One region of the Streptomyces sp. NPDC088733 genome, then DNA from elsewhere that is predicted to be linked to it. Evidence: predicted binding sites of a transcription regulator. Region 1 holds the regulator's gene; the other holds the start of a gene.
The links. The regulator HspR, encoded in region 1, represses chaperone genes until heat shock. The targets are predictions, from matches to a motif close to TTGAGNNNNNNNNNCTCAA.
Positions count from the first base shown of each region.

Region 2: lon (endopeptidase La) is a predicted target of HspR. The motif match lies at 4,418-4,436, and genes of this name have one in related genera.

Region 1 covers NZ_JBIVLH010000017.1:520-6,111, reverse strand. Annotated here, with positions in the region: gene ACIP64_RS27550 (ImmA/IrrE family metallo-endopeptidase) at 1-921, shown strand, start outside; gene ACIP64_RS27545 (hypothetical protein) at 918-1,460, shown strand; gene ACIP64_RS27540 (heat shock protein transcriptional repressor HspR) at 1,476-1,943, opposite strand; gene dnaJ (molecular chaperone DnaJ) at 1,948-3,132, opposite strand; gene grpE (nucleotide exchange factor GrpE) at 3,175-3,846, opposite strand; gene dnaK (molecular chaperone DnaK) at 3,843-5,592, opposite strand, start outside.
Region 2 covers NZ_JBIVLH010000001.1:262,973-273,619, forward strand. Annotated here, with positions in the region: gene ACIP64_RS01155 (hypothetical protein) at 127-981, shown strand; gene ACIP64_RS01160 (MarR family winged helix-turn-helix transcriptional regulator) at 1,261-1,683, opposite strand; gene lon (endopeptidase La) at 1,954-4,395, opposite strand; gene ACIP64_RS01170 (spermidine synthase) at 4,531-5,214, shown strand; gene ACIP64_RS01175 (response regulator transcription factor) at 5,276-6,022, shown strand; gene ACIP64_RS01180 (ATP-binding protein) at 6,019-7,113, shown strand; gene ACIP64_RS01185 (multifunctional oxoglutarate decarboxylase/oxoglutarate dehydrogenase thiamine pyrophosphate-binding subunit/dihydrolipoyllysine-residue succinyltransferase subunit) at 7,322-10,647, shown strand, end outside.

The DNA of each region.
Region 1 (5,592 bases):
AGCGACACCGCGCCCGACCCGGCGGGGACGCGGGAGGTCACCGAGCGGTTCGCGGCCGCCTACGAGGTACTGGAACTGCTGGACCGGGCAGGAGAGCTGCCCGCCGTGCCGGAGCCGGACCCCGCGCTGGAGCGCTGGGCGGCGCAGGGCGAGCGGCTGGCGGAGGAGGCACGGGAGCGGCTGCCGGCGGCGGGGCTGGAGACGGACGAGCTGATCGCCGCGGTCGAGGAGCACTTCGGCGTGGACGTCGCCATCACCGGGCTTCCCCAGGCTGTGGACGGACTCGCCTGGCAGACCGACACGTTCCGCCTCGTGCTCCTCGCGCCCACCGATCTGTGGACACGGCAGCGCTTCACCCTGGCCCACGAGCTCTGCCACATCCTCGCCAAGGACGCCCGCAGTGTCGTGGTGGAGTCCCATGTCGCCCCCGGCCGGCAGAAGGACCTCGCCGAGGTGCGGGCCAATGTCTTCGCCTCGCATCTGCTGATGCCCGCCCGGGAGTTGACGCGGGCCGCCGCCGCGGAGGGGGAGCTGACGGACGCCGCCTTCGAGCGGCTGGTCGTCCGCTTCCGGGTGTCGCCGAGCGCGCTCGCCGCACGCCTGCACCAACTCGGCCTGATCGACGCCGGACGGCGCAAGCACCTGCGCGCCCTGACGACGGAGTCCTGCCATCTGCTGGCGGGCGCCGGCGACGAGTACCAGCGGCAGGCGTCGCGCGCCTTCGCCGAACGCTTCCCGCCGCGCCTGGCCTCGGAGTTGTACAAGGCCTATCTGGCGGGGGAGACGACGCTGCGCCCGCTCGCCGCACTGCTGGACACGGACGTGGAGCGGCTGCACGACCTGCTCGCCCCCGAGTCCGCGGCCGGCAACGGCACCGATCAACAGGACGCCGAAGAAGGGGACCTGGTCTTCCAGCCATGACCACCTGGTGGTTCCCGGACAACACCGTCCTGTGCAACTTCGCCGCCGTGGACCGGATGCTGCTGCTGGAGAAGGTGCTGGACGGCCGCGGCCGCTGGACCCAGGCCGTCGCCCACGAGGCCGCCCGCTCCGCGCGGTTCCTGCCGCGTCTGGCCGGGCTGGCCGAGGCCGGCTGGCTGGGCGAGCCCGTGGAGATCACCGAGAGCGCTGAGCTCCGGGAGGTCGACCGGCTGCGCCGCGCGGTCTTCGGCGGCCCGTCGAACGCGCCGACCCGGCATCTCGGGGAGGCCGAGACCTGCGTACTGATCACGCGGCGGCGGGAGTTCCGCGGCGCCGTCTGGATCACCGACGACCGCTCCGCCCGCAACTTCACCCGCCGGCGCGGGATCACCACGAAGGAGACCTTCGACCTGATGCGGGACGCGTGCGCCGACGGGCTCGTGCCCGCGGCGGAGGGTCACCGGCTGCTGCACGCCATGATCGCCTCGGGCCGCCATCTGCACCATGTGTCGCAGGGGCCCGCCGACCTGCTGCCGTGAAACGTTCCGCCGGGTCTACTCGGGCCGCTTGGCGGGCCGCCACACCACCAGCGCCGACGTCTGCTGCACGTCCTGGTACGGCACCAGGTCGCGCCGGTAGGAGGCGTGGACGGCCGCCTCGCGCTGCTGCATGGCGGCCGCGGCGCCCTCGACGGCGGCGGCCAGTTCGGCCACCCGCGACTGGAGGGCCGCGACCTGGTTCTCCAGTTCGATGATGCGCTTGATGCCCGCGAGGTTGATGCCCTCGTCCTGCGACAGACGCTGGACCTCGCGCAGCAGCTCGATGTCACGGGCCGAGTAGCGCCGGCCCCGCCCGGCCGTGCGGTCGGGCGAGACCAGGCCGAGCCGGTCGTACTGCCGGAGGGTCTGGGGGTGCAGACCGGAGAGCTGGGCCGCCACCGAGATGACGTAGACGGGGGATTCGTCCGTCAGCTCGTACGGGTTGCGACCCCGTCCGCCCCGCATGCCGCCGCCCATGCTCATCGGTTCAGTCTCCCTTCGCGGCCTTGAACAGCTCTGCCCGCGGATCGGTGTCCGCGGTCGCCTCCCGGTACGCCTCCAGGGCGTCCAGCGCCTTGCCCTCGGTGGCCGCCGGAACGGCGACCTCGACGGTGACCAGCAAGTCGCCGTGCGTACCGTCCTTGCGGACGGCACCCTTGCCACGCGCCCGCAGCGTACGCCCGTTGGGCGTACCCGGGGGCAACTTCAGGGTGACCGGGGGACCGCCGAGCGTCGGCACCTTGATCTCGCCGCCGAGGGCCGCCTCCGTGAAGGAGACCGGCACCACGACGGTGAGATTGTCGCCCTTGCGGCCGAAGACCGGGTGGGCGTCGACGTGCACGGTCACGTACAGGTCGCCGCCCGGGCCGCCGCGCTCGCCGGGGGCGCCCTTGCCGCGCAGCCGGATGCGCTGCCCGTCGGTGACGCCGGCCGGGATGCGCACCTGCATGGTGCGCGCCGAGCGGGCCCGGCCGCTGCCGTTGCAGACCTCGCAGGGGTCCTGCGCGATCAGGCCGCGGCCCTTGCAGTCCACGCAGGGGTCGGTGAGCGAGAAACCGCCACCGCCGCCGCGCGAGACCTGCCCGGTGCCGACGCAGGTCGGGCACACCCGGGGCGTGCCGTTCTTGTCGCCGGTGCCCGAACACGCCTTGCAGGGCGCCTGGCTGGTCATCTTCAGCGGGACCGTGGCACCGTCCACCGCCTCGGTGAACTTCAGCGTCACCTCGGTCTCGACGTCCTGGCCGCGCCGGGGCTGCGTACGGGTCGTGGCGCCGCCCCGGTTGAACAGGCCGCCGAACACGTCCCCGAGGCCGCCGCCGAAGCCGCCGCCCTGGGGGGTGCCGGCACCGCCGGCGGCGCCGCCGCCGAAGAGGTCGCCGAGGTCGAAGCCGAAGCCGCCCGCGCCGGCCGGGCCGCCGCGGAAGCCGCCGTTGCCGAAGAGGGCGCGGCCCTCGTCGTACTCCTTGCGGCGCTTGGCGTCCGACAGGACGTCATTGGCCTCGGAGATCTCCTTGAAGCGCTCCTCGGCCTTGGCGTCGCCCTTGTTGGCGTCCGGGTGGAACTCGCGGGCGAGCTTCCGGTACGCCTTCTTGATCTCCGCCTCGGTGGCGTCCTTCGGGACGCCGAGGACCTTGTAGAGATCCTTCTCGAACAAATCCCTGCTGATGCTCATCCCCGGCGTCCCTCCTTCCGTGCCTTCTGCGCGTGACTCACGTCAGCCCTGTTCCGGGCCACCGTTCTCCTCGTCGGCCGCGTCAGCGTTGCCCTGCGTTCCCTGCGTGCCCGGCTGGGGCTCGGCGACCGCCACCCGCGCGGGGCGGATGGTGCGCTCCCCGATGCGATACCCGGGCTGCAGGATCTGCACGCAGGTCGTCTGTGTGACGTCCGGCGAGTAGCTGTGCATCAGGGCCTCGTGCACCAGCGGGTCGAAGGGCTCGCCCTCCTTGCCGAACTGCTGGAGGCCCAGCTTGGCGGCCACCGTCTCCACGGACTCGCCGACCGACTTGAAGCCGCCGACCAGTTCCTTGTGGTCCCGGGCACGGCCGATGTCGTCGAGCACCGGAAGCAGTTCGGTGAGCAGATTGGCGACCGCGATCTCGCGGACCGCGATCCGGTCCCGCTCCACCCGGCGGCGGTAGTTCTGGTACTCCGCCTGGAGCCGCTGGAGGTCCGCCGTGCGCTCACCGAGCGCCGTACGCACCTGGTCCAGCTGCGCCTGCAGAGCGACCATGGCGTTCGCGTCCCCGGCCGGGGACGCCGGGGCCGCCTGCTCGGCGGACCCGGCACCCGGCGCCGTGTCGCCCGCGGAGTCCGCGGACGACGCGGAACCGGCCTCGGCAGAGGGGACGTCAGGCTCCTGCTCGAAGCCCGGGGTCTCCTCCGTCACGCGGCACCGTCCTTCTTGTCCTCGTCGACGATCTCGGCGTCGACGACGTCGTCGTCGGCCGGGGCACCGCCCGCGGCACCGGCGGCACCGGCCGCGCCACCCTCGGCCTGGGCGTTGGCGTAGAGCGCCTGGCCCAGCTTCTGGGAGGTGGCGGCGACCTTCTCGGTGGCCTCGCGGATGGCGGCGGAGTCCTCGCCCTTCAGCTTCTCCTTGAGGTCCTCGACAGCCGCCTCGACCTCGGTCTTGACGTCACCGGGGACCTTGTCCTCGTTGTCCTTGAGGAACTTCTCGGTCTGGTAGACGAGCCCCTCGGCCTGGTTGCGGGTCTCGGCGGACTCGCGGCGCTTGTGGTCCTCGTCCGCGTACTGCTCGGCCTCGCGCATCATGCGGTCGATGTCGTCCTTCGGCAGCGCGGAGCCACCGGTGACGGTCATGCGCTGCTCCTTGCCGGTACCGAGGTCCTTGGCGGAGACGTGCATGATGCCGTTGGCGTCGATGTCGAAGGCGACCTCGATCTGCGGGATGCCGCGCGGGGCCGGCGGCAGGCCCGTGAGCTCGAACATGCCGAGCTTCTTGTTGTACGCCGCGATCTCGCGCTCGCCCTGGTAGACCTGGATCTGCACCGACGGCTGGTTGTCCTCGGCCGTGGTGAAGATCTCCGAACGCTTCGTCGGGATCGTGGTGTTGCGCTCGATCAGCTTGGTCATGATGCCGCCCTTGGTCTCGATACCGAGGGACAGCGGGGTGACGTCGAGCAGCAGGACGTCCTTGACCTCGCCCTTGAGCACACCGGCCTGGAGCGCGGCGCCGATGGCCACGACCTCGTCCGGGTTCACGCCCTTGTTGGCGTCCTGACCGCCGGTCAGCTCCTTGACGAGCTCGGCGACGGCGGGCATGCGGGTGGAGCCACCGACGAGGACGACGTGGTCGATCTCGGAGAGCTGGATGCCCGCGTCCTTGATGACGTTGTGGAACGGGATCTTGCAGCGCTCCAGCAGGTCCGCGGACAGCTGCTGGAACTGGGCGCGGGTGAGGCGCTCGTCCAGGTGCAGCGGGCCCTCGGCGGACGCCGTGATGTAGGGCAGGTTGATCGAGGTCTCGGTGGACGAGGACAGCTCGATCTTCGCCTTCTCGGCGGCCTCGCGCAGACGCTGCAGCGCCATCTTGTCCTTGGACAGGTCCACGCCGTGACCCGAGGCGAACTGCTTCACCAGGTAGTCGACGATGCGCTGGTCCCAGTCGTCACCACCGAGGTGGTTGTCGCCGTTGGTGGCCTTCACCTCGACGACGCCGTCACCGATCTCCAGCAGCGAGACGTCGAAGGTGCCGCCACCGAGGTCGAAGACGAGGATGGTCTGGTCGTCCTTGTCCAGGCCGTACGCCAGGGCGGCGGCCGTGGGCTCGTTGACGATGCGCAGGACGTTGAGGCCCGCGATCTCGCCGGCCTCCTTGGTGGCCTGGCGCTCGGAGTCGTTGAAGTACGCCGGGACGGTGATGACCGCGTCGGTCACCTTCTCGCCCAGGTAGGCCTCGGCGTCACGCTTCAGCTTCTGCAGGATGAAGGCGCTCATCTGCTGCGGGTTGAAGTCCTTGCCGTCCAGGTTGATCCGCCAGTCGGTGCCCATGTGGCGCTTGACCGAGCGGACCGTCCTGTCGACGTTGGTGACAGCCTGGCGCTTGGCGACCTCGCCGACGAGCACCTCGCCGTTCTTCGCGAAGGCGACGACGGACGGCGTGGTCCTGGCA
Region 2 (10,647 bases), on a different contig from region 1:
CACGGCACGGAACTGGCGTCCTCCGCGCGGTCCTGGCAGGATGCGCGCCTTCACGGCCCGGACCCCGCGGCGGGCCCCCGCGGGGGTTCGAACAGGCCGCGCGAGCGGGTGCCGCACACTGGACGCATGCGCGTCGAGACGGCCACCGAGCCCGGCACCCCCGATCGCCCGAACGAGGACTTCGTGGCGATCGCCATGCCCGCATCAGGCGGCGGCGGTTCACTGGTCCTGCTGGACGGCGTCACCCCGCCCGACGGTCCCACCGGCTGCCGCCACACCGTGCCCTGGTACGTCTCCGAGCTGGGCGGTTCCATGATCGAACTGTCCGTTTCGCCCTCGGCGCCGCCCCTGGCGGAGTGTCTCGCGCAGGCCATCGCGCGGACCGCCGACACGCACCGCGCGACCTGTGACCTTTATCACCGGCGCACCCCTCAGGCGACCGTTGTGGCGGTCCGGTGGAATGCGGACAGCGTGGAGCATCTGGTGCTATCCGACTCGGAGTTGCTCATCGAGGACGCGTCCGGCGCGGTGGACGCCGTGCTCGACGACCGGCTGGACCGCCTGCCCGAACCCGTGCCCGCGCTGCGCGCCGCCGTCCGCGCGCTGCCGCGCGGCAGCGAGGAGCGCGCGCGGGCCGCGGCGGTGTACGCCGAGGCCGTCGAGGCGCTCCGCAACGCCGAGGGCGGCTTCTTCACGGCCGCCGCGGACCCGGAGGTGGCGGCCCGAGCCGTCACCGGTGTGCGGCCGCGGTCGTCGGTGCGGGCCGTCGCCGCCCTCACCGACGGCGCGACGCGCCTGGCCGACGTCTTCGGCGAGACCGACCGGGCCGGCCTGGTCGACCTGCTGCGCAAGGCCGGACCCGACGAACTCGTCCGCCGGGTCCGCGCGGCGGAGTCCGCCGACCCGGACCGCACGCGCTTCCCGCGTGGCAAGAAGAGCGACGACGCCACCGCGGTGTTCGTGGAGCTCCAGCGGTACTGAAGTACGGCGCCGTCCACGCGGCTGATCCGGTCCGCCCGCGCCCGCGACCTGCCCGAGCGCCGAGCCGCGCCGCGCCGCCTGTCGGAGACCACCGCCGTACGGCTCGAGCCAGGACGAGCGCGACACCCCGGCCCCGGCCGCCCGCCGTGAACGGTCCGCCGGGCACGACGGCCGGACGTGAAGACCCCCGGTGCGGTGCGGTCCCGGACGGCCCCACCGCACAGGGGGCCTTCGCCGTCATCGAAGCGGTCGGACGCCGACGCCGCTGCCGGCGTGCGCTCAGGCGCCTTCCTGCGAGTCGTTCAGCTGGCTCAGCAGCCTGGCCAGTTCCGACAGTTCGGTCCGGTCCCAGCCGCGCAGCCGGCTGACGTAGCGGGCCCGGCGGGCGAGCCGGACCCGGGTGAAGCGGGCCTCGCCCTCCTCCGTCAGATGGACGAGGAAGGCCCGGCCGTCCGCCGGGTCCGGCTCGCGGTGGATCAGCCCGAGCTCCTCCAGGGCACGCAGCTGGCGGCTCATCGTCGCCTTGCCGACGCCGAAGTACCCGGCCAGCACGGTCGCCCGCTGCGGGCCGGTCTCGGACAGCCGGGCCAGCAGCCCGTACGCCGCGGGTTCGAGCTCGGGATGGACCTCGCGGGCCATTTCGCCCTGCGAGGCCCGGGCCCGCCGGAACAGGACGGTCAGTTCGCGTTCGAGCGCCTCCATCACTGGGTCGGCACCTCCGTGGGACCCGGCCGTGTCGGCCACGCGGTCACCCGCTTTCAGGACGGAAACTTCGCTTCAGGCGCCGCGGTGTGCGCGGCGCCCCCAGTATTTCGCAGACGTGGATCAACGGCGTGACCAGGGGCACATCCGTCGCCGGTGTCACTTCCCCACCGGGCGCGGCGGCCTCCGGGCGCGAGAGCGGCCCCTCCCCGGGCGCAGGGGAGGGGCCGCTCTCTTCCGCTCTCTTCTCTCCTCCGGACGCGGCCCGGCTCACGCCGCGATCGAGGCCTCCAGGCCGGAGTCCGCGTCGGTGACGGCGGGCTCCAGGGCCAGCTTCAGCACGTGCCGGACGTCCGAGACCGCGTGGACCTCCAGCTTCTCCAGGACCTCGGCGGGGACGTCGTCCAGATCCGCCTCGTTCCGCTTGGGGATCACGACGGTGGTGATCCCGGCGCGGTGCGCCGCCAGCAGCTTCTGCTTGACGCCGCCGATGGGCAGTACGCGCCCGGTCAGCGACACCTCGCCGGTCATCGCCACGTCGGTGCGGACCCGGCGTCCCGACAGGAGCGAGGCCAGCGCGGTGGTCATGGTGACACCCGCGCTCGGGCCGTCCTTGGGGACCGCGCCCGCGGGGACGTGGATGTGGACGCCGCGCTCCTTCAGGTCGCCGACCGGCAGTTCCAGTTCGGCGCCGTGCGAGCGCAGGAAGGAGAGCGCGATCTGCGCGGACTCCTTCATCACGTCGCCCAGCTGTCCGGTCAGCTGCAGCCCGCTGCCGCCGGTCTCCGGGTCGGCCAGCGACGCCTCGATGTAGAGGACGTCGCCGCCGGCGCCGGTGACCGCCAGGCCCGTGGACACGCCCGGCACCGCCGTGCGCCGCTCCTGCGGGTCCTGCGCCGACTCCGGCACGTGGTGCGGCCGCCCGATGAGGTCCCGCAGCTCCTCCGGGGTGACGGTGAAGGGCAGCTCGCGCTCGCCGAGTCCGTGCTTGGCCGCGACCTTCCGCAGGATGCGGGCGATCGACCGCTCCAGGGTGCGCACGCCCGCCTCGCGGGTGTACTCCCCGGCCAGCTTGCGCAGGGCCGCGTCGTCGACGGTGACCTCGTCCTCGCCGAGCCCGGCCAGCTCGCGCTGGCGCGGCAGCAGGTGGTCGCGGGCGATGACGACCTTCTCGTCCTCGGTGTAGCCGTCCAGCCGCACCAGTTCCATGCGGTCCAGCAGCGGCTCCGGGATGGCCTCCAGGACGTTGGCGGTGGCGAGGAACACCACGTCGCTCAGGTCCAGTTCGACCTCCAGGTAGTGGTCCCGGAAGGTGTGGTTCTGGGCCGGGTCCAGGACCTCCAGCAGGGCCGCGGACGGGTCGCCGCGGTAGTCGGAGCCCACCTTGTCGATCTCGTCCAGCAGGACCACCGGGTTCATCGACCCGGCCTCCTTGATGGCGCGCACGAGCCGGCCGGGCAGCGCGCCGACGTAGGTGCGCCGGTGGCCGCGGATCTCCGCCTCGTCCCGGACGCCGCCGAGCGCGACGCGCACGAACTTGCGTCCCATCGCGCGGGCCACGGACTCGCCGAGCGAGGTCTTGCCGACGCCGGGCGGGCCCACCAGGGCCAGCACCGCGCCACCCCGCCGGCCGCCGACGACCCCGAGACCGCGGTCGCTGCGGCGCTTGCGCACGGCCAGGTACTCGGTGATGCGTTCCTTCACGTCCTCCAGGCCCGCGTGGTCGGCGTCCAGCACCGCCCGCGCGCCGGGGATGTCGTAGGCGTCCTCGGTCGTGGTGTTCCACGGCAGTTCCAGAACGGTGTCGAGCCAGGTGCGGATCCAGCCGCCCTCGGGGGACGCGTCGCTGGACCGCTCCAGCTTCTCGACCTCCTTCATGGCGGCCTCGCGCACCTTCTCGGGCAGGTCGGCGGCCTCGACGCGGGAACGGTAGTCGTCCGCCTCGTCCTCGGGGTCGCCGTTCAGCTCGGCCAGTTCCTTGCGGACGGCCTGGAGCTGCTGCCGCAGCAGGAACTCGCGCTGCTGCTTCTCCATGCCCTCCTGGACGTCCTTGCGGATGGTCTCCGCGACGTCCTGCTCGGCCAGGTGGTCGCGCAGCCACTGCGTGGCGAGCTTCAGCCGGGCGACCGGGTCGGTGGTCTCCAGCAGCTCGATGCGCTGCTTGGTGGTGAGGAAGCCGGAGTAGCCGGCGTTGTCGGCGAGCTGCGAGACGTCGTCGATCTGCTGGACGCGGTCCACGATCTGCCAGGCCCCGCGCTTGCGCAGCCAACTGGTGGCCAGCGCCTTGTACTCCTTGACGAGCTCCGCGACGGTGCCGGGCGCCTCGGCGGGCACCGGCTCGGCGAGCTCGGTCCCCTCCACCCACAGGGCGGCGCCGGGTCCGGTCGTGCCGGCGCCGATGCGCACGCGGCTGACGCCGCGGATCACGGCCCCGGGATCGCCGTCCGACAGCCGTCCCACCTGCTCGACGGTGCCCAGCGTGCCCACTCCCGCGTAGTCGCCGTCCACACGGGGAACGAGCAGCACCCGCGGCTTGTTGCCGACACCGGGCAGTCCGGACCGCTGCGCGGCCTGGGCCGCCTCGACCGCGGCGCGCGCCTCGGCGTCGGTGAGGTCCACGGGCACCACCATGCCCGGCAGGACCACCGCGTCGTCGAGCGGCAGCACGGGCAGGGTGAGCGGCGCGAACGCCGACGAAGACGATTGAGCCATTATCTCTCCCTAAGCAATCAAGTTGAGCTATGCAGACTCAATGCTTCTGATGCCCCTGGTGTTCCCCGGTCCGTGTTCGCTCTGAGCGATCGACTGCCGACCGGCCGCTGACCTGCTCCTCATTACGCTGAGCCCATGCGCGCGAACGAAGAGGAACGGCCCGTCACGCTCGACCGCCGCGAGGGGCCGTACGGCGAGGTGGTCCTGCGCCGGCACGCGGCACGGTTCGAGATCATCGCCAACGGCACCTTCCTCATGGACACCTCCGACGGCCGCTCCGAGCGGCTGCTGGTCGACGCCGCCCTGGCCGCCCTGCCGGCGGACGCCGCGGACCTGTCGGTGCTGATCGGGGGCCTGGGCGTGGGCTTCTCCCTGGCCCGCGCGGCGTGCGAGCCGCGCTGGGGACGGATCGCGGTGGCCGAGCGCGAGCGCGCCGTCGTCGACTGGCACCGCACCGGGCCGCTGGCGCCCTTCTCGGAGCACGCGCTGGACGATCCGCGGGTGACGGTGCTGGAGGGCGACCTGGTCGCGTACCTGCGGGACGCGGACGCGACGTACGACGCCCTGTGCCTGGACATCGACAACGGCCCCGACTGGACGGTGACCGAGGACAACCGCGGGCTGTACGGTCCCGCGGGCCTGGCGGCCTGCCGGGCGCGGCTCACACCCGGCGGCGTACTGGCGGTATGGTCGGCCCAGCCGTCCGCCGCGTTCGAGGACGCACTGCGGACCGCGGGGTTCACGCAGGTCCGCACGATGGAGACCCCCGTGGACCGGGGCGTTCCGGATGTCGTGCACCTGGCAACCACACCCGCATAGCCGCGATACCGTCGTGCCCCGTACGCTGCTGCGCAACGCAAACGACCATGGGGGACCGCACATGGACACCACTCAGCCGACTCCGGGCGACGCCGCAGCGGTCGCGGCCACCCCCGGCGCACAGCGCCGGGTACTGGTGGTCGAGGACGACGCGACGATCGCCGACGCCATCGCCGTACGCCTGCGGGCCGAGGGCTTCCAGGTCCGCACCGCCGGCGACGGCCCGGCCGCGGTGGAGACCGCCGCCGCCTGGCAGCCCGACCTGCTCGTGCTCGACGTCATGCTGCCCGGCTACGACGGCCTGGAGGTCTGCCGCCGCGTGCAGGCCGCACGGCCCGTGCCGGTGCTGATGCTCACCGCGCGCGACGACGAGACCGACATGCTGGTCGGCCTCGGTGTGGGCGCCGACGACTACATGACCAAGCCGTTCTCGCTGCGCGAGCTCGTCGCCCGCGTGCACGTCCTGCTGCGCCGCGTCGAGCGGGCCACCATCGCCGCCCGCGACCCGCGCGGCGCCAACATGCAGCTCGGCGACCTGGAGATCGACAACGCCCAGCGGCGGGTCCGGGTCCGCGGCGCGGACGTGCACCTGACGCCCACCGAGTTCGACCTGCTGGTGTGCCTGGCGCAGCAGCCGCGCGCCGTGCTCTCCCGCGAGCAGCTGCTCGCGGAGGTCTGGGACTGGGCGGACGCCTCGGGCACCCGCACCGTCGACAGCCACGTCAAGGCACTGCGGCGGAAGATCGGCGCGGAGCGCATCCGCACCGTCCACGGCGTCGGCTACGCCCTCGAGACGCCCACACCGTGAGCCCCTACAGCACGCCGCCCCCGCCGAGCCTGCGGGACCGTGCGTGGGCGGCGCTGCGGCCGTGGGACCCGTTCCGGTCCATCAAGGCGGCGCTGCAGTTCCTGGTGATCGCCTCGGTGGCGATCACCACCTTCCTCATCTATGTCGCGATGCACTCCGCGACCGAGATCAGGATCATCACGATCTTCTCGATCATCGCCTCGCTGCTCATCTCCCAGCTGGTCGCCCACGGGCTGACCGCGCCGCTGCGGGAGATGACCTCGGTGGCCATCGGCATGGCCCGCGGCGACTACGGCCGCCGCGTCAACGCCCGCCGCCGCGACGAGGTCGGCGAGCTGGCCGACGCCTTCAACCGCATGGCCGCCGACCTGGAGGCCGTCGACCGGCACCGCAAGGAGCTGGTGGCGAATGTCTCACACGAGCTGCGCACACCGATCGCGGCACTGCGCGCGGTCCTGGAGAACGTCGTCGACGGCGTCTCCGAGGCCGATCCGGAGACCATGCGCACCGCGCTCCAGCAGGCCGAACGGCTGAGCCTGCTCGTCGCCCACCTGCTGGACCTGTCCCGCCTCGACAGCGGCATCGTGCCGCTGGACGCCAAGCGCTTCGAGGTGTGGCCCTACCTGTCGGCGGTGATCAAGGCCGCCAGCCTGGGGCTCCAGGACGGCGGGCCGGGCGCCCGGCCGCGCAAGGACGTCCATCTGCACCTGGACGTCTCGCCGCCGGAGCTCACCGCGTACGCGGACGCCGAACGGCTGCACCAGGTGGTCGCCAACCTGGTCGACAACGCCGTCAAGCACAGCCCGCCCAGCGGCCGGGTCACCGTCCGCGCCCGGCGCGGCGCCGGCCCCGGCAGCCTGGACCTGGAGGTGCTGGACGAGGGCCCCGGCATCCCCGAGGCGGAGCGCACCCGTGTCTTCGAGCGCTTCAACCGCGGCACCGCGGGTCCCGGCGACGGCGGTACGGGACTGGGGCTGGCGATCGCCCGCTGGGCGGTGGACCTGCACGGCGGCGACATCAAGGTCGCCGAGTCCCCGCGCGGCTGCCGCATACGCGTCACCCTTCCGGGTTCCGCGCCGGCACCGGCCTGACGTGCGCCGTTCGGCCGGGTGGGGTGATCCACCCGGAGCGAGACTGTCGATTCGGGACCTCTTTCCCGCCAATCTCCGCGCCGAAACCGCCCTTTCGATGTGACTTAGGCGACGACTGGCCCCCGGGCCTGCAGGAACCGGTCCGATAGGCGTAGCCTTTATTCCCGCTGTCCATCACCTTGTGAAGCGGAAGAGGGCGGTTACCGCCGTGTCGCCACAGTCCCCCAATAGCTCGAGTTCCCCCAGCCTCCGGCCGGGCGGTACCCCCAGGACCGAAACCGACGGGCAGGCCCAGGACCCTGCCGCGGGCTTCGGGCCGAACGAGTGGCTTGTCGATGAGATCTACCAGCAGTACCTCCAGGACCCGAACTCGGTCGACCGAGCCTGGTGGGACTTCTTCGCCGACTACAAGCCGGGAGCGGATACGGGTTCCGCGGTCGCCACGGGCCGTCCTCAGACGCCCCCCGCAGCAGCTCCGGCCGCCCCGCCGGCGCCCGCCCCGGCAGCTCCGGCTCCGGCGGCGCCCGCCCCGGTGGCCCCGGCCCCCGCGCCGGTGACCCCGGCCGCGGCCGCGCCTGCCCCCGTGGCGCCGGCTGCCCCGGCCCCCGCGCCGGTCGCCGAGGCTCCCGCCCCGCCGAAGCCGGCCGTGGTGAAGCCCACCCCTGCGCAGCAGCCGACCCCAGCCCCCAAGGCAGCGGCCGCCGCGAACGCGGCGGGCCCGGAGTTCGTGACGCTGCGCGGTCCGTCCGCGGCCGTGGCGAAGAACATGCACGCCTCGCTGGAGCTGCCCACGGCCACGTCCGTGCGCGCCGTCCCGGTGAAGCTGCTGTTCGACAACCGCATCGTCATCAACAACCACCTCAAGCGCGCCCGCGGCGGCAAGGTCTCCTTCACGCACATCATCGGCTACGCCATGGTGCAGGCGCTGAAGATCATGCCCGCGATGAACTGGTCCTTCGCGGAGAAGGACGGCAAGCCGACGCTGGTCAAGCCCGAGCACGTCAACCTGGGCCTGGCCATCGACCTGGTCAAGCCCAACGGCGACCGGCAGCTCGTCGTCGCGGCGATCAAGCAGGCCGAGACCCTGAACTTCTTCGAGTTCTGGCAGGCCTACGAGGACATCGTCCGCCGCGCCCGCGTGGGCAAGCTGACCATGGACGACTTCACGGGTGTCACGGTCTCCCTGACCAACCCCGGCGGCATCGGCACCGTCCACTCGGTGCCGCGCCTGATGCCCGGGCAGTCGGTGATCCTCGGCGTCGGCTCGATGGACTACCCGGCCGAGTTCCAGGGCACGTCGCAGGACACCCTGAACAAGCTGGGCATCGCCAAGGTCATGACGCTGACCAGCACCTACGACCACCGGGTCATCCAGGGTGCCGCGTCCGGCGAGTTCCTGCGGATCATGAACCAGCTGCTGCTGGGCGAGAACAACTTCTTCGACGACATCTTCGAGGCGCTGCGCATCCCCTACGAGCCGGTCCGCTGGCTCAAGGACATCGACGCCAGCCACGACGACGACGTCACCAAGGCCGCCCGCGTCTTCGAGCTGATCCACTCCTACCGGGTCCGCGGCCACGTCATGGCCGACACCGACCCGCTGGAGTACAAGCAGCGCAAGCACCCCGACCTCGACATCACCGAGCACGGGCTCACCCTGTGGGACCTGGAGCGCGAGTTCGCGGTCGGCGGCTTCGCCGGCAAGTCCCTGATGAAGCTGCGCGACATCCTCGGCGTGCTGCGCGACTCGTACTGCCGCACCGTCGGCATCGAGTTCATGCACATCCAGGACCCGCTGCAGCGCCGGTGGATCCAGGACCGCGTCGAGCGCGCGCACACCAAGCCCGAGCGCGACGAGCAGCTGCGGATCCTGCGCCGGCTCAACGCTGCCGAGGCCTTCGAGACGTTCCTGCAGACCAAGTACGTCGGCCAGAAGCGCTTCTCGCTGGAGGGCGGCGAGTCCGTCATCCCGCTGCTCGACGCCGTCATCGACGCGGCCGCCGAGTCGCGCCTGGACGAGGTCGTCATCGGCATGGCCCACCGCGGCCGGCTGAACGTGCTGGCCAACATCGTCGGCAAGTCGTACGCGCAGATCTTCCGCGAGTTCGAGGGCAACCTCGACCCGAAGTCGATGCACGGCTCCGGCGACGTGAAGTACCACCTGGGCGCCCAGGGCACCTTCACCGGTCTGGACGGCGAGCAGATCACCGTCTCGCTGGCCGCCAACCCCTCGCACCTGGAGGCGGTCGACCCGATCGTCGAGGGCATCGCCCGCGCCAAGCAGGACGTCATCGGCAAGGGCGGCACCGACTTCACGGTCATGCCGGTCGTGCTCCACGGCGACGCGGCCTTCGCCGGCCAGGGCGTCGTGGCGGAGACCCTCAACATGTCGCAGCTGCGCGGCTACCGCACCGGCGGCACCGTGCACGTGGTGATCAACAACCAGGTCGGCTTCACCGCCGCCCCGGAGTCCTCGCGCTCGTCGATGTACAGCACCGACGTCGCGCGCATGATCGAGGCACCGATCTTCCACGTCAACGGCGACGACCCGGAGGCCGTGGTCCGCGTCGCGCGGCTGGCCTTCGAGTTCCGCCAGGCGTTCAACAAGGACGTCGTCATCGACCTCATCTGCTACCGCCGCCGCGGTCACAACGAGGCCGACAACCCGTCCTTCACCCAGCCGCTGATGTACGACCTGATCGACAAGAAGCGCTCGGTGCGCAAGCTCTACACCGAGTCCCTGATCGGCCGCGGCGACATCACCCTGGAAGAGGCCGAGCAGGCCCTGCAGGACTACCAGGGCCAGCTGGAGAAGGTCTTCACCGAGGTCCGCGAGGCCACCGCGCCCGCCACCTCGCAGGCGGAGCAGGACACGCCGGCCGGGCCGGAGTTCCCGGTCCCGGTCGCCACCGCGATCAGCCAGGAGTCCGTCAAGCGGATCGCGGCCTCGCAGGTCAACATCCCGGAGCGGATCACCGTCCACCCGCGTCTGCTGCCGCAGCTGCAGCGCCGCGCGGCCATGGTCGAGGACGGCACCATCGACTGGGCCATGGGCGAGACCCTCGCCATCGGCTCCCTGCTGATGGAGGGCACCCCGGTCCGGCTCGCCGGCCAGGACTCCCGCCGCGGCACCTTCGGCCAGCGGCACGCCGTCCTGGTCGACCGGGAGACCGGCGAGGACTACACCCCGCTGCTCTACCTCTCCGAGGACCAGGCGCGCTACAACATCTACGACTCGCTGCTCAGCGAGTACGCGGCCATGGGCTTCGAGTACGGCTACTCGCTCGCCCGCCCGGACGCGCTCGTCGCCTGGGAGGCCCAGTTCGGCGACTTCGTCAACGGCGCGCAGACCGTCGTCGACGAGTTCATCTCCTCCGCCGAGCAGAAGTGGGGCCAGACCTCCGGCGTCACCCTGCTCCTCCCGCACGGCTACGAGGGCCAGGGCCCGGACCACTCGTCCGCCCGCATCGAGCGCTTCCTCCAGCTGTGCGCGCAGAACAACATGACGGTGGCGGTTCCGACCACCCCGGCGAA